3 regions of the Streptomyces sp. NPDC004838 genome follow, and region 1 is predicted to be linked to each of the others. Evidence: predicted binding sites of a transcription regulator. Region 1 holds the regulator's gene; each other region holds the start of a gene.
The links. Region 1 encodes HrcA, which represses chaperone genes, less so after heat shock. Its sites were predicted from a motif close to TTNGCACTCNGNNNNNCNGAGTGCNAA; they were not measured.

Region 1 (6,356 bases):
ACTCCTTCGAACCGTCCACCAGATGGTCCACCAGGACGCCGAGGCGGGCGTCGGGGCCGGGGGAGAAGTCGGCGACGATCGAGGGAAGGTCGTCGATGCCTTCCAGATACTCGACGACCACGCCCTCGATACGGAGATCGTCGCCCCAGACCCGCTCGACGAGCTCCGCGTCGTGCCGGCCCTCCACATAGATCCGCCCGGCGCGGGCCACCCGTGCCCGCGCTCCCGGCACCGCGACCGATCCCGAGGCGGTCCTGGACGGCGCGGAGCGGGCCGTGGACGGGCGGATCAGAGTCACCACCCTGCCCTCCAGGAGAAAGCCGCGCGGATCCAGCGGGAAGACCCGGTGCTTGCCGAAACGGTCCTCCAGGGTCACCGTCCCCGCCTCGCAGCGGATCACCGCACCGCAGAAGCCCGTGGCGACCTCCTCCACGACCAGACCGGGATCGGCGGAGACCTCGGGAACCGGGGCCGACTTCTTCCAAGGGGGCGTCAGATCAGGGCTGTAGCTGCGCATGGGCCCATTCTGCTGTGCCCATCCCCCCGACCCCGCTTCCCCCGCGCCGAAGTTCTCCCGGGCCCGCTTCCCCGTGCCCGCATCGCTCTGAACCCGCATCGCTCTGAACCCGCATCCCAGAACCCGTGTCACCGGAACCGAACCCGCGTCCCCCGAACCCGGTTCCCTACCCCGCCCCGAAACGCTCCGCCAGCGCGTCGCGCTGCGCCCGGACGAACCCCGCGTCCACCACCGCCCCGTGCCCCGGCACATACGCCGCGTCCTCGCCGCCCAGACCGAGCAGCCGGTCCAGCGCGGCGGGCCAGCGGGACGGGACCGCGTCCGGGCCCGCCTGCGGCTCGCCGGACTCCTCCACCAGATCGCCGCAGAACACGACCGCGGGGCTCCCCGGCACCAGGGCCACGAGATCGTGGCCCGTATGGCCGGGGCCCGCATTCGCCAGCAGCACCCGGCGGCCGCCGAGATCGAGCGTCCTCTCGCCGGAGACCGGATGCGCCGGGGCCACCAGCGACTGTGCCGCCGACTCCGCCTCGTCCGCGGGCACGCCATGCCGTACGGCGTCGGCGCGCAGCGCCTCCCGCTCCCGCCGCAGCAGCGCGCCGACGCCCGCCGCGCCGTACACCTCCGCCCCGGCGAACGCCGCCGTGCCCATCACATGGTCGAAGTGCGGATGGCTCAGCGCGATATGCGTGACCCGGCGGCCGGAGAGCAGCGACTCGGCCTGGGCGCGGAGTTCGGCGCCCTCCCGGAGGGTGGAACCCGTGTCGTACAGCAGTGCGCCGTGTGCGCCGACGATCAGGCCGCAGGTCGCGTCCCAGCCCGGCAGCCGGCGCCGGCCCACCCCCTCGGCCAGTCGCTCCCAGCCGAACTCTTCCCAACGGACGTCCATACGGCGACGCTAATAGCAGACCCGGACAGAGGCACAGGCGCGGGGCTCGGCGGAGCCCACGGGAAGAGCCCGGCGGAGTCCCAGGTGAAGCGCCAGGCAGAGGCCCGTTCGAATACGGAGACGACCGCACGGTAGGGTGGCCGGTCGCCCTTGCTAGCGGTGTACCCCGCAGCCGTACACTGGCACGGGAAAATCCTGGCACTCGGGCACGTTGAGTGCCAGGCAGTGACCGGAGAACGACCCAGGGACAACAGCTGGAGGTGTGCGCCATGCTCAGCGAACGCAGACTCGAAGTGCTGCGCGCCATCGTCCAGGACTATGTCGGAACCGAGGAGCCCGTCGGCTCCAAGGCACTCACCGAGCGTCACAAGCTCGGGGTCTCCCCCGCCACCGTCCGCAACGACATGGCGGTGCTGGAGGACGAGGGGTTCATCGCCCAGCCGCACACCAGTGCCGGCCGGATCCCCACCGACAAGGGATACCGTCTCTTCGTCGACAGGCTCGCCGGGGTCAAGCCCCTCTCCTCGCCGGAGCGCCGTGCCATCCAGAACTTTCTGGACGGAGCCGTCGACCTCGACGACGTCGTCGGGCGTACGGTACGGCTGCTGGCACAGCTGACCAGGCAGGTCGCGATCGTCCAGTACCCCTCGCTGACCCGGTCCACGGTCCGGCACGTGGAGCTGCTGTCCCTCGCGCCCGCCCGGCTGATGCTCGTACTGATCACGGACACGGGACGGGTCGAGCAGCGCCTGATCGACTGTCCCGCGCCCTTCGGCGACGTCCCGCTCGCCGATCTGCGGGCCCGGCTGAACAGCCGGGTCGTGGGACGCCGTTTCGCGGATGTGCCGCAATTGGTGCAGGATCTTCCCGACTCGTTCGAAGAGCCGGAGGACCGGGGCACGGTCTCGACCGTGCTCTCCACTCTCCTCGAAACCCTCGTCGAGGAGACCGAGGAGCGGCTGATGATCGGCGGCACCGCCAATCTGACCCGCTTCGGACATGACTTCCCGCTGACCATCAGGCCGGTGCTGGAGGCGCTGGAGGAACATGTCGTTCTCCTCAAGCTCCTCGGCGAGGCCAAGGAATCGGGCGGTACGGGCCTCACCGTGAGCATCGGTCACGAGAACGCCCACGAGGGTCTCAACTCAACGTCCGTGGTCGCCGTCGGCTACGGTTCGGGCGACGAGGCAGTCGCCAAACTCGGCGTGGTCGGACCGACCCGCATGGACTACCCCGGAACGATGGGAGCGGTACGCGCAGTGGCACGTTACGTCGGACAGATCCTGGCGGAGTCGTAAGTGGCCACGGACTACTACGCCGTACTCGGCGTGCGCCGCGACGCATCGCAGGACGAGATCAAGAAGGCATTCCGACGGCTCGCGCGTGAGCTCCATCCGGATGTCAATCCCGATCCGAAGACACAGGAGCGGTTCAAGGAGATCAACGCCGCGTACGAGGTGTTGTCGGACCCGCAGAAGAAGCAGGTCTACGACCTCGGCGGCGACCCGCTGTCCCAGGCGGGCGGTGCCGGAGCGGGCTTCGGCGGTGCCGGCGGTTTCGGGAACTTCTCGGACATCATGGACGCGTTCTTCGGCACGGCGTCCCAGCGCGGGCCGCGCTCGCGGACCCGGCGCGGCCAGGACGCCATGATCCGGCTGGAGATCGAGCTCAACGAGGCCGCCTTCGGCACGACGAAGGACATCCAGGTCGACACGGCCGTCGTCTGTACGACGTGCAGCGGCGAGGGCGCGGCTCCCGGAACCTCGGCGCAGACGTGTGACATGTGCCGTGGCCGTGGCGAGGTCTCGCAGGTGACGCGGTCCTTCCTGGGCCAGGTCATGACCTCCCGCCCCTGCCCGCAGTGCCAGGGCTTCGGAACCGTCGTCCCCACGCCGTGTCCGGAGTGCGCCGGTGACGGCCGGGTCCGCTCGCGCCGGACGCTGACCGTGAAGATCCCGGCCGGTGTCGACAACGGGACGCGGATCCAGCTCGGTGGCGAGGGCGAGGTCGGCCCCGGCGGCGGGCCCGCCGGTGATCTGTACGTGGAGATCCACGAGCTGCCGCACCCGACGTTCCAGCGCCGTGGCGACGATCTGCACTGCACGGTGACGATCCCGATGACGGCCGCCGCACTCGGCACCAAGGTGCCGCTGGAGACGCTCGACGGCGTGGAGGAGATCGACATCCGGCCGGGCACCCAGTCCGGCCAGTCGATCCCGCTGCACGGGCTCGGCATCACCCACCTTCGGGGCGGCGGACGCGGTGACCTGATCGTCCACGTCGAGGTGGTGACGCCCGCGAAGCTGGACGCGGAGCAGGAGCGGCTGCTGCGGGAGCTGGCGAAGCTGAGGGGCGAGGAACGGCCCATGGGTCAGTTCCAGCCGGGACAGCAGGGGTTGTTCTCCCGGCTGAAGGACGCGTTCAACGGCCGCTAGCCCGGACGCGGGCGCTGTCGGGCAGGCGAGGCCCTGCCGCACGGTGGCCCTGCCGGGCACGGCAGTGGGTCTCTCCCGGAGGCGGCCGTCCCGGCCGTCGGCGCGTCTTGCTGACTGCCGTGTCCCGTACGTGGGCCCTGCCGGGCAGGCGAGCCCTGTTGGCACGGTGGTCGCCGCGCCCGGCAGTGGGTCCGCCCCGGAGGCGGCCGCGCCCGGCAGTGGATCAGTCCCGGAGGTTGCCGCGTCCCGGAGGTGGCCGCGTCTGGCAGTGGACCAGTCCCGGAGGCTGCCGCGTCCCGGTGACCGCCGTATCGCGGCGGTCGGCGCGTCCGCCGTCTGGCCCCGACAGTCGTCGCGTCCGGCGATCCACGCGTTCCGGCAGGCCCCCGATTCCGGGGAGCCGACGACCCCGCGGGCCCGCCGCGCCGAGCGGGTCGACGTGCCGCCGTACACCCGCTCCGCCCGATTCGGCGGTAGCGGGTGGACGGTGGGACGATGCCTGCATGTCCTCCGCGCCCCCCGCGTCCTCTGCACTGTCCGACCTCTGCCGGTATCCGATCGTGCAGGCCCCCATGGCGGGCGGCACCTCGTGTCCGCAGCTCGCCGCGGCCGTCTCCGAGGCCGGTGGGCTCGGTTTCCTCGCTGCCGGGTACAAGACGGCGGACGGGATGTACCAGGAGATCAAACAGATTCGCGGGCTCACGGGACGGCCCTTCGGCGTGAATCTCTTCATGCCCCAGCTCCAGCCCGCCGACCCCGCGGCCGTGGAGGTCTACCGGCAGCAGCTCGGAGGCGAGGTGTCCTGGTACGGGACCCCCCTCGGCGACCCGGAGTGCGGGCGCGACGACGGGTACGAGGCCAAACTGGCCATCCTGCGGGACGATCCCGTTCCGGTCGTCTCGTTCACCTTCGGCTGCCCGAGCCGCGACGTACTCGAATCGTTCACCAAGGCGGGCACCCTGACCGTCGTCACCGTCACCACGCCCGAGGAGGCGCAGACCGCGGAGTGGTCCGGCGCGGACCTGGTGTGCGTGCAGGGCATCGAGGCCGGGGGACACCAGGGCACCCATCGGGACGACCCCGCCGCCGACGGCACGGGCATCGGCCTGCTCACCCTCATCGCCCTGGTGCGCGAGACCGTCCGGCTGCCGGTCATCGCGACCGGCGGGCTGATGCGCGGCGCTCAGATCGCCGCCGTGCTCGCCGCCGGAGCGGCGGCGGCGCAACTCGGCACCGCGTTCCTGGTCTGCCCCGAGTCCGGTGCCAACGCGCTGCACAAGCAGGCGATGACCAACCCTCTCTTCGTACGGACGGAACTCACCCGCGCCTTCTCCGGCCGGCCCGCCCGCGGGCTCGTCAACCGTTTCATGCGCGAGCACGGCCCGTACGCACCCCCCGCCTACCCCCAGGTGCACCATCTGACGAGCGGTCTGCGCAAGGCCGCGGCGAAGGCCGGTGATGCCCAGGGCATGTCCCTCTGGGCGGGGCAGGGGCACCGGCTGGCACGAGCGCTGCCCGCGGGGCGGCTGGTCGAGACACTGGCCGAGGAACTGGACGCCGCATGGCACGCGTCAGCGGATGCCGCATGGGACACGGGTCCGGAGGCCGGGTCCGGCCCCTCGTCCGGCTCCGGGACGGACGCCGCTTCGAACGCGGCCCCGGCAGAAGCCGGAACCGAGCGGTGCGTGGGCGTCGCCGACGACGATCCGTCCGAGGAGGACGCCCGGTGACCGCGCCCGTGTTCGTCATCGACTCCCTGGAGGGCGTGGGGCCCGGCTCCACCGTGGTCCTGGACGGGCCCGAGGGCCGGCACGCCGTCTCCGTACGGCGGCTCCAGCCCGGTGAGGACATCGTTCTGACCGACGGTCTCGGCCGGGGGGCGGCCGGAGTCGTACGGAGTACGGAGGGCAAGGACCGGCTGCTCGTGGAGCTGCTGGGCCTTCCGGCCGAGCCCGCGCCCGACCCCCGTATCACCGTCGTCCAGGCCCTTCCCAAGGGCGATCGCGGTGAAGTCGCCGTCGAGACCATGACCGAGACCGGAGTCGACGGGATCGTGCCCTGGTCCGCCGCCCGCTGCATCACCCAGTGGAAGGGCGAGAGGGGCGCCAAGTCCCTCGCCAAGTGGCGTTCCACCGCCCGCGAGGCGGGCAAGCAGTCGCGCAGGCTCCGCTTCCCCGAGGTCGCCGACCCGGCAACGACCAAGCAGGTCGCGGCACTTCTGGCCGGAGCCGACTTCGCCGCCGTACTCCACGAGGAGGGCGCGGAGCCGCTGGCGGCGGCGGAGCTTCCCGCCACCGGGTCGATCGTGCTGGTCGTGGGGCCGGAGGGGGGCGTCTCACCGGAGGAATTGGCGGTGTTCGCGGACGCGGGGGCGAAACCGTACCGGCTGGGCCGGAGCGTGCTGCGGACCTCCACGGCGGGGACGGCGGCGGTCGCGCTGCTGCTGGCCCGTACCGGCCGCTGGTCGTGACCGGCCCGCGCCGGGGCGGATCCGTGTTCCCCGCGCTTCTGCACG
Region 2 (6,356 bases), on a different contig from region 1:
TCGACGGCGGCGCGGCGGACGACGGCGACACCGGTGGCCTCGTCGCCCTCCTTGCCGAGGTTGCCGTCCAGCACCTTGACGGCGTGGACGAGCGCGGAGCCACCACCGGAGACGATGCCCTCCTCGACCGCGGCGCGGGTCGCGGAGATGGCGTCCTCCAGACGGTGCTTCTTCTCCTTGAGCTCCACCTCGGTGGCGGCGCCGACCTTGATCACGCACACGCCGCCGGCCAGCTTCGCGAGGCGCTCCTGGAGCTTCTCGCGGTCCCAGTCGGAGTCCGTGGCCTCGATCTCGGCCTTGATCTGGTTGACACGCCCCGCGACGTCGGCGGAGTCGCCGCCGCCGTCGACGATGACGGTGTCGTCCTTGGTGATGGTCACGCGACGGGCGGTGCCCAGCACGTCCAGACCGGCCTGGTCGAGCTTGAGGCCGACCTCCTCGGCGATGACGGTGGCACCGGTGAGGGTGGCCATGTCCTGGAGCATCGCCTTGCGGCGGTCGCCGAATCCGGGGGCCTTGACGGCCACGGCGTTGAACGTGCCGCGGATCTTGTTGACGACGAGCGTCGACAGGGCCTCGCCCTCGACGTCCTCGGCGATGATCAGCAGCGGCTTGGAGCCACCCGACTGGATGACCTTCTCCAGCAGCGGCAGGAGGTCCTGGATGGAGGAGATCTTGCCCTGGTTGATCAGGATGTACGGGTCGTCGAGGACGGCCTCCATACGCTCCTGGTCGGTCACCATGTACGGGGAGAGGTAGCCCTTGTCGAAGGCCATGCCCTCGGTGAAGTCCAGCTCCAGACCGAAGGTGTTGGACTCCTCGACGGTGATGACACCGTCCTTGCCGACCTTGTCCATGGCCTCGCCGATCAGCTCACCGACCTGCTGGTCCTGAGCGGAGAGCGCGGCGACGGCGGCGATGTCGGCCTTGTCCTCGATGGGACGCGCGGTCGCGAGCAGCTCGTCGGAGACGGCCTTGACGGCGGAGTCGATGCCCTTCTTCAGGGCGGCCGGGGAGGCGCCTGCTGCGACGTTGCGCAGACCCTCGCGGACCAGCGCCTGGGCCAGCACGGTGGCGGTGGTGGTGCCGTCACCCGCGATGTCGTTGGTCTTGGTCGCCACCTCCTTCACCAGCTGGGCGCCGAGGTTCTCGTACGGGTCGTCGAGTTCGACCTCGCGGGCGATCGTGACACCGTCGTTGGTGATGGTGGGAGCGCCGAACTTCTTGTCGATGACGACATTGCGGCCGCGGGGGCCGATCGTCACCTTGACCGTGTCGGCAAGCTTGTTGACGCCGCGCTCGAGGGCGCGACGGGCGTCCTCGTCGAACTTCAGAATCTTCGCCATGAGAGCTTCTCTGTCCTCTTCTGATACGAACCGCGCCCCCAGCGCCCGGTTATGAGAGTCAGCGGGGGCCAGGGGCGCGGTTCAAGACAAAACGGAGTACGAAGAGCGCGGGTCGTCCGGAGCGAGCCCCGGGAAACCCGTGCTTCCCCTTCGACTACTTCTCGACGATCGCGAGCACGTCGCGGGCCGAGAGGACGAGGTACTCCTCGCCGTTGTACTTGACCTCGGTGCCGCCGTACTTGCTGTAGAGCACGACGTCGCCGGTCTTCACGTCGAGCGGCAGGCGCTCGCCGTTCTCGAAGCGACCCGGACCGACGGCGAGGACGACGCCCTCCTGGGGCTTCTCCTTCGCAGTGTCCGGGATGACCAGGCCGGAGGCCGTGGTCTGCTCGGCGTCGAGCGGCTGGACCACGATGCGGTCCTCAAGCGGCTTGATGGCAACCTTGGAGCTGGCGGTCGTCACGATCCGACCTCCCCCTTCGGAGATCTCACGGGGTTAACTGTCTGAGGTGGCGACCAGGTGGATCCGTCGTCGCGGGTGCCGGACCTGCCCGTCGCTGTGTTGGCACTCTCCGGTGGGGAGTGCCAGAGGCGAGACTATGACCGCGATTAGCACTCGGTCAAGCGGAGTGCCAATGCGGCGGGCGTGGCGAGGGTCCGGCGGGGGCCGGAAGGGGTGCGGAAGCAGGCCGGGACAGGGCCGGGAGAAGGCGGGGGTGAGACGGGGGCGAGACGGGGCGGAGAACTGCCGGGGCGTCCGGCGTGGCGACGATCCGTGGGCGGGCGACCCGGCCGGGGGCGGGTCGGCCGGGATGAGGTGGGTTGACCGTGCCGGGGTGGGCGACGTCCGGGCTCCGCCTCGGCTGACATGGGGTTTCCATGGTTCAGGGGTCCCTGTGGTCTGGAGGTCCGGCCGGGGGGGCTCTACGGCTCGCCACGGCGCATGAGCCGGCTTGTGAGCCGGCTTGTGAGGCGACTTATGAGGCGGCTCATGCGCCGCCCCGGCGGGCGCTCGGGCCTGTGTCGCCGTTCCGGTTCTCTGTGTCCACGCGGGTGCGCGGGGGAGCTTTCGGGTGTGAAGGAGCGGGGGCAGGCGTACGGAAGCGGTGGAGGCGGGTCAGCAGGCGCGTCGTCGATTCGGTGAACGCGGGCGGGTGAAGTCCGGGCGTACGCGGGGTGGGGGCCGGGGCGGGCGCGGGCCGCGTGCGGACGCGTGGCGCGGGCGCTTTGTGGCGCGCTCTCCGGGGCGCGCGGCGAGCGCCCGAAGCCCCGGCCCCGGAACCGGGCTGGGCTCGGGCCGTCTCGGGGAGACCCTTCGGGGCCTCGGGGCCGTCGCCCGCCGAGGCGGGGCGGGCCCCAGGAGCCCTCGGCTGGGCATCCCGCCCGGCAGCCGGTTCCTCGTGCTGCCCGGCATCCCGCCCTGCGGAGTCACTCGCCCCCGGCGCGGGGCTCCGCCGGATCCGGGCCACGGACGCGGGGGCGTCGGGGTGGACCGCCTTGCGGCCGAGCCGTTCGATGGGATCCACGGACACGGTGGGGTCCATGGACGGCGGCGCGCATGCGGTGGAGGCGAGCAGCGCGCCGAGCACGACCGCGAACGGCCCCGCCAGCGCGGCCGGAAGCCGACGGACACGGCTCATGCGCGACGCTCCGGAACCGGGCGTTCCGGAGCGGGATACTCCGGAGCGGGACACATGGCCGCGCAACGCTCCGGAAGGCGAGGCCCCGGAACACGGCGCTCCGGGGCGCCGACCGCCGACTCACATACCGTCGGTTTGCAAACCATCGGCTCAGACACCGCCGACCCGCCCGCCCCCGGTGCGCCGGCATCCGCCGAGTCGGCGGTCTCCAGCGCGTGCGCTCGGCCCACCGGTCGCGGCCCGCCCGTCGCGGCCCGCCCGTCGCGGCCCGTCGGTCTCCGGCCCGTCGGTCTCCGGCGCGGCGAGGTCATACGTAGTCCTCAAGCCGTGCCACGGCGTACCCCTTGTCCGTCACGGTCTTCATGACCTGGCGGACCATGTCGGCCATGGAGCCCTTCCAGGCGCCGCGGCCCCGGAAGTGCGTGAGGATGATGTCGCCGGGATGCAGGTCCCGGTCCGTTTCCCGCCACTCCATACGGTCGGGGAACGCCTCGGCGGCCCAGATCGGCACCGCCTTGACACCGCATGACTGGGCAGCGTGCAGGGTTTCCCGGTTGTAGTTGCCGTACGGCGGGCGGAAGAGCGGGGGTCGCTTGCCGAACTGCTTCTCCAGGATGTCCTGCTGGCCGCAGATCTCCTTCTTCTGCTCGTCGTAGGAGAGGCCGGGCATATAGCGGTGGTTGAGGGTGTGGTTCTGCAGGGAGACGCCTCGGTCACGCATCTGCCGGAAGTAGCCGTAGTTGTCGTTGATCACATAGTCGCTGAGGAAGGCGCTGTACGGGATCTGGAGCTCCGTCATCATCCGGAGGAACTCGGGATCCTTCTCCGCGCCGTCGTCGATCGTCAGGAAGACGATCTTCTCCTTCACCGGCACCGTTGTGAAGACCGGTGGCAAGGACTCGCCATCCGCCACCTCGAAGCCCTTGCGGGTGGTGATCGTCGGTTTGATGGCGGGCGGCTGGGGCGCGGGCAGCGGGGTCTTGGTCAGCCCCCACTTTCTCGCCGCGACGGCACGTTGGGCCTGTAGGCGTTTGACCCTCTCCACATACGCGGCGAGCGACCCGGCGGGGCCCGCCTGCTGTGCCGCCTTCTCCGCCTCCTCGATCTGATCGGCCTCCACCTCCTGGCCGGGCAGCGACTTCACCCTGTCGCTGTCTTCCTGGGTGATGACACCGCAACCGGTGCCGAAGAGGCCCAGGAGAAGGGCTGCCGCGACGGCGCGGCGGCACGATCGGCCACGGGCGGCCCGCGCACCGGTCGGCCGGCCGCGTGGCCGGGGGACAGGGTGGCCGACCGTGTGCCGAGGGTCCCGCTCGTTCGCCGGGCCGCCTGCCGAACCGACCCCCGAACCGACCCCAGGACCGGCTGCCGGTCCGGCTGCCGAACAGACCGCCGGACCGGCTGCCTGCCCGGCACCCCGGCCCTCGGCCGTCGCTTTTCCCGCTTGTCTGACTAGCTGCATGGCGCTGGATCCTGTCAGCGCGGATCAGCCGGACCCGGCCGACACCGCGGCCACCGGTGGAGAGTGACCCTCCTGGTCCACAGCGGAGACGGCACCTGGCCCACAATGGACAATGGACCGGGTGAACGACCTCTCCGCCCTCCTCACCGACGAGGGCCAGGCCCTGCTCGCCGAAGTCCGGGACCACGACCACTCCCAGGAGTTGGCGATCGCCACCCGCCTCCGCCGCGATCACCCCGCCGAACTGGTCTCGGCGGCACTCGGCCAGGCGCGGCTGAGGCAACGCGCGGTGGCGAAGTTCGGCGAGCACGACGCGTACCGCATGTACTTCACGCCGAACGGTGTCGAGCAGGCGACCCGTAAACCGGTCGCCGAGTACCGGGCCGCCCGCTTCGCCGCCCTCGGGGTGCGCAGCGCGGCGGATCTGTGCAGCGGCGTCGGCGGCGACGCGATCGCCCTGGCACGCGCCGGCATCCGGGTGCTGGCCGTCGACCGGGACCCGCTGACCGCCTCCGTCGTCCGCGCGAACGCCGAGGCCCTCGGGCTCGCCGACCTGATCGAGGTCCGGTGCGCGGATGTCATGGCGACCGACACCTCGGCGTACGACGCCGTCTTCGTGGACCCGGCCCGCCGGGGCGGCCGTGGCCGGGTCTTCGACCCGGAGGCGTACTCACCGCCGCTGTCCTGGGCGATCGCCGCGGCCCGCACCCGTCCGCACGCGGCCCTCAAGATCGCGCCCGGTGTCCCGCACGAGCTGGTTCCCGCCGACGCCTCGGCGGAGTGGATCTCGTACGAAGGCGATGTGAAGGAGGCGGTCCTCTGGTTCGGCACGGCACCGGACACGCGCACCGGCACGGTACCGGGTGGGATCGCCGCGACCCTGCTGCCGGGGCCGTACACGCTGACCGGCCGTGGCCTCCCGAACCCCGCGGTCCGTCCCGTCGGCCGCTTTCTCTACGAGCCGGACGGGGCGGCGATCCGCGCGCATCTGGTCGCCGAGGTCGCCGCCGAGGTGGACGGCGGTCTGATCGACGAGACGATCGCCTACATCGCCTCGGACGTTCTGCGGGCGGTTCCGTACGCCACCGCGTACGAGATCACCGACGAACTCCCCTTCAGCCTCAAGAAGCTGAAAGCCCTGGTGCGCGAGCGTGAGATCGGTGTGCTGACGGTGAAGAAGCGGGGCTCGGCGGTGGAGCCCGAGGAACTGCGGCGCAGGGTGAAGCCACAGGGGCCGAACGCCGCGACGGTGTTCCTGACGAGGGTGGCGGGAGCGCCCACCATGCTGATCGGCGGGCCCGTGCGAACGGAGTCGCCCTGATGTGCCCCCGCGGCCCGAAGGCGTACTCACCGGCGGACCGCTGACGCGGCTCGTCGCACGGCCGCGCTCGGGCCGGACATGGACCGGACGCGGGCCGGACATGACCGGAGGCGGATCGGAGGCGGATCGGAGGCGCGGACGCCGCGGGTTCACCGGCAAGCCTCTCCGGTCAGCGGTGTGCTCCTCCGCGTTCGCGGGACGGGACCGCGGTGAGGAGGCCGGCGGCCCAGCGATGGTGGGCGATGGTCTTCGTCAGGCCCAGGACCCCCGCCGCGCAGAGGAGAACGCCCGTGCCCACCAGGAAGGTGGTGAGGCTGGTGGTCGTGCCGCCGACGGGCGCGGGGCTCGTGAGCGCGGTGACGGTGAGCCAGAGGCCCGTCGTGGTGAGCGCGAGGGACAGAAGCAGCCAGGCCGAGGTCATACCGGGCCACTGGAAGCGGGTGTCACCGACCGGGTCGCGGTCCAGATCCCCCCACTGGCGGAGCAGATCGCGTACGGCCCGGTCGCGGCGGACCCCGATGACCAGGGCGATGCCGGACGGCACCAGAACCGGGAGAGCCAGGACGCAGAAGGCGGCGGAGAAGACC
Region 3 (6,356 bases), on a different contig from region 1:
GTCGAGGCTGTCCCGCGAGCAGAAGAGCCGGTTCGTCGCGACGTGCTGGACGGCCCAGATGTTCAAGCACTTCGAGGACCCGAAGCCCGGCTACGTGGCCGACTGGTCCGACCTGCCCTCCTGGCAGCAGGAGACCGACGCCGACATCTTCGAGGCGATCGAGAAGGCGCTGAGCTGATGACCGCCCCGCCGCGCTTCCTTGCGGCGGGGATTCTCATGCTGCGAGCCCGGCTCGTATGCCGAGGGGTCGACCGGCTGGGTCGCAGGCCGCCCTGAACCCTGTGGACCAGGCGCGATGCGGTCCGGTCTGAGCGGCCCTTCGCGGATTCAGGGCGCTTTCTCGGGGCCTTGTGTCAGACGCCATAGCACTTCGACCGCGTACTCCAAGTCGGTGAGGTGCGCGTCGGGATGGGCCTCCGCACATGCCGAAGGGCGGCACCCCCTGGGAGTGGGGTGCCGCCCTTCGTATGTGCTCTTGTGTCTGTGGTGCACGCGCGGCCTCGCGCCGAGCCGGCCCGGCACTCGGCCGACCGGTGGTCGGTCGGCCTGTGCCACGGGTCGGCCCCGCGTTCGGTCGCGCGATGGTCCGCCGATCCCGGAAGGGGATCAGAAGTCCATGTCACCGCCCGGCATACCGCCCGGAGCGGCCGCGGCGGCCTTCTCCGGCTTGTCGGCGATGACGGCCTCGGTGGTGAGGAAGAGCGCGGCGATCGACGCGGCGTTCTGCAGCGCCGAGCGGGTCACCTTCGCCGGGTCGAGAATGCCCTCGGCGATCATGTCCACGTACTCGCCGGACGCGGCGTTGAGGCCGTGACCGGGGGTGAGGTTGCGGACCTTCTCCACCACGACGCCGCCCTCAAGGCCGCCGTTGACGGCGATCTGCTTGAGCGGGGCCTCCAGCGCGAGCTTCACGGCGTTGGCGCCGGTCGCCTCGTCGCCGGTCAGCTCCAGCTTCTCGAAGACCGAGGAAGCCTGGAGCAGGGCCACGCCACCACCGGCGACGATGCCCTCTTCGACGGCCGCCTTCGCGTTGCGAACGGCGTCCTCGATGCGGTGCTTGCGCTCCTTGAGCTCGACCTCGGTCGCCGCGCCGGCCTTGATGACGGCCACGCCGCCGGCCAGCTTCGCGAGGCGCTCCTGGAGCTTCTCGCGGTCGTAGTCCGAGTCGGAGTTCTCGATCTCGGCGCGGATCTGGTTGACCCGGCCGGCGACCTGGTCGCTGTCACCGGCGCCGTCGACGATCGTGGTCTCGTCCTTGGTGATGACGACCTTGCGGGCGCGGCCGAGGAGGTCCAGGCCCGCGTTCTCCAGCTTGAGGCCGACCTCTTCGGAGATGACCGTGCCGCCGGTGAGGATGGCGATGTCGTTCAGCATCGCCTTGCGGCGGTCGCCGAAGCCCGGGGCCTTGACGGCGACGGACTTGAAGGTGCCGCGGATCTTGTTGACGATCAGCGTGGACAGGGCCTCGGCCTCGACGTCCTCGGCGATGATCAGCAGGGGCTTGCCCGACTGCATGACCTTCTCCAGCAGCGGGAGCAGGTCCTTGACCGAGGAGATCTTGGAGTTGACGACGAGGATGTACGGGTCGTCCAGGGACGCCTCCATACGCTCCATGTCGGTGGCGAAGTACGCCGAGATGTAGCCCTTGTCGAAGCGCATGCCCTCGGTGAGCTCAAGCTCCAGCCCGAAGGTCTGGGACTCCTCGACGGTGATGACGCCTTCCTTGCCGACCTTGTCCATGGCCTCGGCGATCAGCTCGCCGATCTGGACGTCACCGGCGGAGATGGAGGCGGTGGAAGCGATCTGCTCCTTGGTCTCCACGTCCTTGGCCTGCTCGAGGAGGGCACCGGAGACGGCCTCGACGGCCTTCTCGATGCCGCGCTTGAGGGCCATCGGGTTGGCGCCGGCGGCGACGTTGCGCAGACCCTCGCGGACGAGCGCCTGGGCGAGGACGGTCGCGGTGGTCGTACCGTCACCGGCGACGTCGTCCGTCTTCTTGGCGACCTCCTTGACCAGCTCGGCGCCGATCTTCTCGTACGGGTCCTCGAGCTCGATCTCCTTGGCGATGGAAACACCATCGTTGGTGATCGTGGGGGCGCCCCACTTCTTCTCGAGGACGACGTTCCGGCCCTTGGGGCCAAGGGTGACCTTGACGGCGTCGGCGAGCTGGTTCATCCCGCGCTCGAGACCGCGCCGTGCCTCCTCGTCGAACGCGATGATCTTTGCCATGTGAAGTGTCCTCCACGGACTGGGTGGGAAGCTCTCGGACCGCGCTGATGCCCGCGACGGACGGCCTGCCCACCGTGCGGCTTCCTTGTGCCACATGGCGTGCGGGCCTCACCGACCCGATCCTTGGTAAGCACTCTCAGCCTGAGAGTGCTAACGCCAATGATTAGCACTCGACCCCTGTGAGTGCAAGCGCCTCCGCTGAGCCGAGGGCTTGACCGAGACGGCGTCCGGGTGCGAGGGCGGGAGCGCGGAGGAAGTCGGGCGCGGCCTTCCCGCGGGGCATCGCGCCGGGCACACCTGTACGGACCCGGACCCGACCCAGCACGCCTCTCGTACGGACGGACCCGTGCGCCTCTCGTACGGACGGACCCGCGCGCCGCCAGTCTGTACGGGACCGGTCCCGTACCGCGCCTCACAGGGACCCGTACGCCCCCTGCACGCACATGGGGCCCGCACCCCTGACCGGGATGCGGACCCCACCTGCGTGAAAGCGCGTCGGAATGCCGAGCGCGTCCGGGATCGGGACTCAGACCGCGAGTTTGACCATGTCGGCCTGCGGGCCCTTCTGTCCCTGCGAGATCTCGAACTCGACTCGCTGACCCTCCTCCAGGGTGCGGTAACCGTCCATCTGGATCGCGCTGTAGTGGACGAAAACATCCGCACCACCGTCGACCGCGATGAAGCCGTACCCCTTCTCCGCGTTGAACCACTTGACGGTGCCCTGAGCCATGCCTAACTCCCCTATTACTGGCCCTTGCGCAGGACCGCACCTCGCGGACCCGGGTCATACCTCACCCGACGTAGCTATCCCGCCCGCCGCTGACGGGGGGAGACCTCACAGGTGTGCGCCGGAACGCGTCGACCGCGGCTGAATGTATCTGCCCAACTGCCCTCTGCAACAGGGCAATGGGACGAGATTTCCGGGAACCTACGATCGGGTAATTGACCGGAATTCAAGAAATTCCGGGGCAAATCAGGCCAGACAAAGGGAACTTATGAGACAAAGGGCTACGACACTTTGGCTGCTTCTTATCGTGCCGGGGCGCGATCTCGCGGGCGGTCGACGCGAGCGGCGGTGGGGCGTTCCCCAACTGTAGCGTGCTCAACCATGCAGAATTGCCCCCTCCGGATGTCTCACGGAGGGGGCAATCGCAATGACTCTGCGTAAAGGACTCTTCGTTAGTCGCGGGGCGGTCGAAGGGCCGTCGCAGGGGCCCTGCCGGAGGCCCGGCGACCGGGGTCCGAGGGCCCCGCGACCGGGGTTTCCGGGGCCCGGCCTCCTGGGTTCCGGAGGCCGGCCGCCGGGGTTCCGGGCCGGAGTGCCGGAGGCCGGCCGCCAGAGGGCCGGCGAGGGCTCCGGAGGCCGGGCCCCAGGAGGCCGGGGAGGGCTCCGGAGGCCGGGAAGGGCTCCGGAGGCCGGGCCCCAGGAGGCCGGGGAGGGCTCCGGAGGCCGGGAAGGGCTCAGCCGCCGGCGACCGCGGGGATGATGGAGATCCCGGCGCCGTCCGGCGTCTCCGTCGCCAGGCCCTGCTCGAAGCGGACGTCGTCGTCGTTGACGTACACGTTGACGAAGCGGCGCAGCTTGCCCTCGTCGTCCAGGACGCGTGCGGCGATGCCGTTGTGGTTCTTGTCCAGGTCGGCGATGACCTCGGCGAGGGTCGTGCCCTCGGCCGGGACCTCGGACTTGCCGCCGGTGTAGGTGCGGAGGATGGTCGGGATGCGGACGTTGACGCTCATTCTTCGGATCTCCAGGGGGTCAGTTGGCCAGGCCCGCGTCGCGGAAGGCGTCCAGGCTCGGTCGGATGGTCGCCGTGGGACCGGTGGTCGGTGCTACCGCGTCCAGGGTCTTGAGGCCGTCGCCGGTGTTGAGGACGACGGTGGTGAGCGCGGGGTCGAGCACGCCCGCGTCGAGCAGCTTCTTCGTCACTCCGACCGTCACCCCGCCCGCGGTCTCGGCGAAGATGCCCTCGGTCTGGGCCAGCAGCTTGATCGCGGCGACGACTTCCTCGTCGTCGACGTCCTCGACCACGCCGCCCGTGCGGCGGGCGATGTCCAGCACATAGGGGCCGTCGGCGGGGTTGCCGATGGCGAGCGACTTGACGATGGTGTCGGGCTTGACCGGCCGTACGACGTCATGGCCGGCCTTGTAGGCGGCGGAGACCGGTGAGCAGCCCTCGGCCTGCGCGCCGATGATCCGGTAGGGCTTCTCCTCGACCAGGCCGAGCTTGATCAGCTCCTGGAGCCCCTTGTCGATCTTGGTGAGCTGGGAGCCGGAGGCGACCGGGATCACGATCTGATCGGGGATGCGCCAGCCGAGCTGTTCGCAGATCTCGTACGCGAGGGTCTTGGAGCCCTCTCCGTAGTACGGGCGGAGGTTGACGTTGACGAAGCCCCAGCCCTCGCCGAGCGGGTCGCCGATCAGTTCGGAGCAGAAGCGGTTCACATCGTCGTAGTTGCCCTCGATGCCGACCAGTTCGCCGCCGTAGACGGCGGCCATGACGACCTTGCCCTGCTCGAGGTCGTGCGGGATGAAGACGCAGGAGCGGAAGCCGGCGCGGGCCGCGGCGGCGCCGACCGCGCCCGCGAGGTTGCCGGTGGAGGAGCAGGAGAGGGTGGTGAACCCGAAGGCGCGGGCGGCCTCGACGGCGATGGCGACGACACGGTCCTTGAAGGAGTGCGTCGGGTTGCCGGAGTCGTCCTTGACGTACAGGCCGCCGGTGACGCCCAGTTCGCGGGCGAGGTTGTCGGCCTTGACGAGCTTGGTGAAGCCGGGGTTGAGGCTGGGCTTCTCCGCCACGTCGGCGGGGACGGGCAGCAGGGGCGCGTACCGCCAGATGTTCTCGGGGCCGGCCTCGATCCGCTTCCGCAGTCCCTCGGGGTCGCCCGTCGGCAGGTCGTACGCGACTTCCAGCGGGCCGAAACAGGAGGCGCAGGCGAAGATCGGGCCGAGGGCGAAGCGCTCTCCGCACTCGCGACAGGAGAGGGCGGCGGCGGGGCCGAGATCGGGGGGCGTGCCGGGCGTGGCGGAGCTGTCGGTGTTGCCGGTACCGCTGGTGTTGCCGGCGTTTTCCGTATTACCCGCACTGTCCGGGATGTCGGCGTTGCCGGTGTTCGAGGTACTTGCGACGGTCTGCGCAGCCATGGAGGCGAGGCCCTTTCTCCTCATCTTCCTCATGGCGCATCTCGCCATGAGACGGATTTGGCACCTTCCCGAGCCGGGAGCCTCGCGAGCGCTGAACGCGTCGGAGACCGGCTGGAGGGTTGCCGGGGCTTCTACGGGCCGTATCCCTCTGCCCCTCTGGATGAGCGGTATTCAGTTATGGGTGTTTCGATTATGGGTTTCGATTGTTGAACTGTTGAACGCCGGACCCCCGACATGCGACGGTCATCCGCGTTGTTCAAGACTGTAACCGAAGGTCCGGGCGGTGGAGACAGTCGTCCGAACCGCGAGATGGATCACATGGATCACATGGATCACAACGTGCATGACCGGGGAGTAGTCGAACGTGCTCGATGAAGTGGAGCGCTGGCTGAGCAGGCGCACCTGGCGGGCGTCCGATCGCCCGCTGGGCAGGCTGATCGCGGCCAAGCGCACGACGACGGTGAGCGTCGTCCTGCCCGCCCTGAACGAGGAGGCGACGGTCGGTGACATCGTCACCGTGATCCGCCGCGAGCTGATGGAGAAGACGCCGCTCGTGGACGAGCTGGTGGTGATCGACTCGGGCTCCACGGACCGTACGGGGGAGGTCGCCGCGGCGGCGGGGGCCCGGGTGGTGCACCGGGACGACATCCTGCCCCGGATACCGGCCGTGCCCGGCAAGGGGGAGGTGCTGTGGCGCTCGCTGATGGTGACGCGTGGTGACATCGTCTGCTTCATCGACGCGGATCTGCGGGACTTCTCGGCGGACTTCGTCTCGGGGGTCGTCGGGCCGCTGCTGACCGATCCGGAGCTTCAGTTCGTCAAGGCGATGTACGACCGGCCCGTCGGTCCCGGATTCGGCTCGGCGGGGCCCGGAGACGGCTCGGCGGGCCCCTCGGCCTCGGCGGCTCCTGGGGAGCCGGCCTCCGGGGCGCCGGTCTCCGGCGGGGGCGCGGTGTCGGCCTCCGGAGGGGGCACGGGGTCTGCC

Region 2: the regulator HrcA is predicted to act here: its motif matches at 1,956-1,982, upstream of groES (co-chaperone GroES).
Region 3: the regulator HrcA is predicted to act here: its motif matches at 2,393-2,419, upstream of groL (chaperonin GroEL).

The regions. Positions count from the first base shown of each region.
Region 1 is NZ_JBSGAW010000004.1:112,040-118,395, reverse strand. Features, by position in the region: gene ACWEFL_RS06630 (DUF3097 domain-containing protein) at 1-517, opposite strand, end outside; gene ACWEFL_RS06625 (MBL fold metallo-hydrolase) at 684-1,406, opposite strand; gene hrcA (heat-inducible transcriptional repressor HrcA) at 1,676-2,704, shown strand; gene dnaJ (molecular chaperone DnaJ) at 2,705-3,841, shown strand; gene ACWEFL_RS06610 (nitronate monooxygenase) at 4,345-5,571, shown strand; gene ACWEFL_RS06605 (16S rRNA (uracil(1498)-N(3))-methyltransferase) at 5,568-6,311, shown strand.
Region 2 is NZ_JBSGAW010000009.1:68,909-75,264, forward strand. Features, by position in the region: gene groL (chaperonin GroEL) at 1-1,346, opposite strand, end outside; gene groES (co-chaperone GroES) at 1,501-1,809, opposite strand; gene ACWEFL_RS12725 (hypothetical protein) at 2,336-2,986, opposite strand; gene ACWEFL_RS12730 (polysaccharide deacetylase family protein) at 3,294-4,121, opposite strand; gene ACWEFL_RS12735 (THUMP-like domain-containing protein) at 4,561-5,769, shown strand; gene ACWEFL_RS12740 (hypothetical protein) at 5,939-6,356, opposite strand, start outside.
Region 3 is NZ_JBSGAW010000026.1:64,898-71,253, reverse strand. Features, by position in the region: gene ACWEFL_RS26620 (hypothetical protein) at 1-178, shown strand, start outside; gene groL (chaperonin GroEL) at 607-2,229, opposite strand; gene ACWEFL_RS26610 (cold-shock protein) at 2,756-2,959, opposite strand; gene ACWEFL_RS26605 (MoaD/ThiS family protein) at 3,691-3,966, opposite strand; gene thrC (threonine synthase) at 3,986-5,395, opposite strand; SAM riboswitch class I at 5,389-5,538, opposite strand; gene ACWEFL_RS26595 (glucosyl-3-phosphoglycerate synthase) at 5,736-6,356, shown strand, end outside.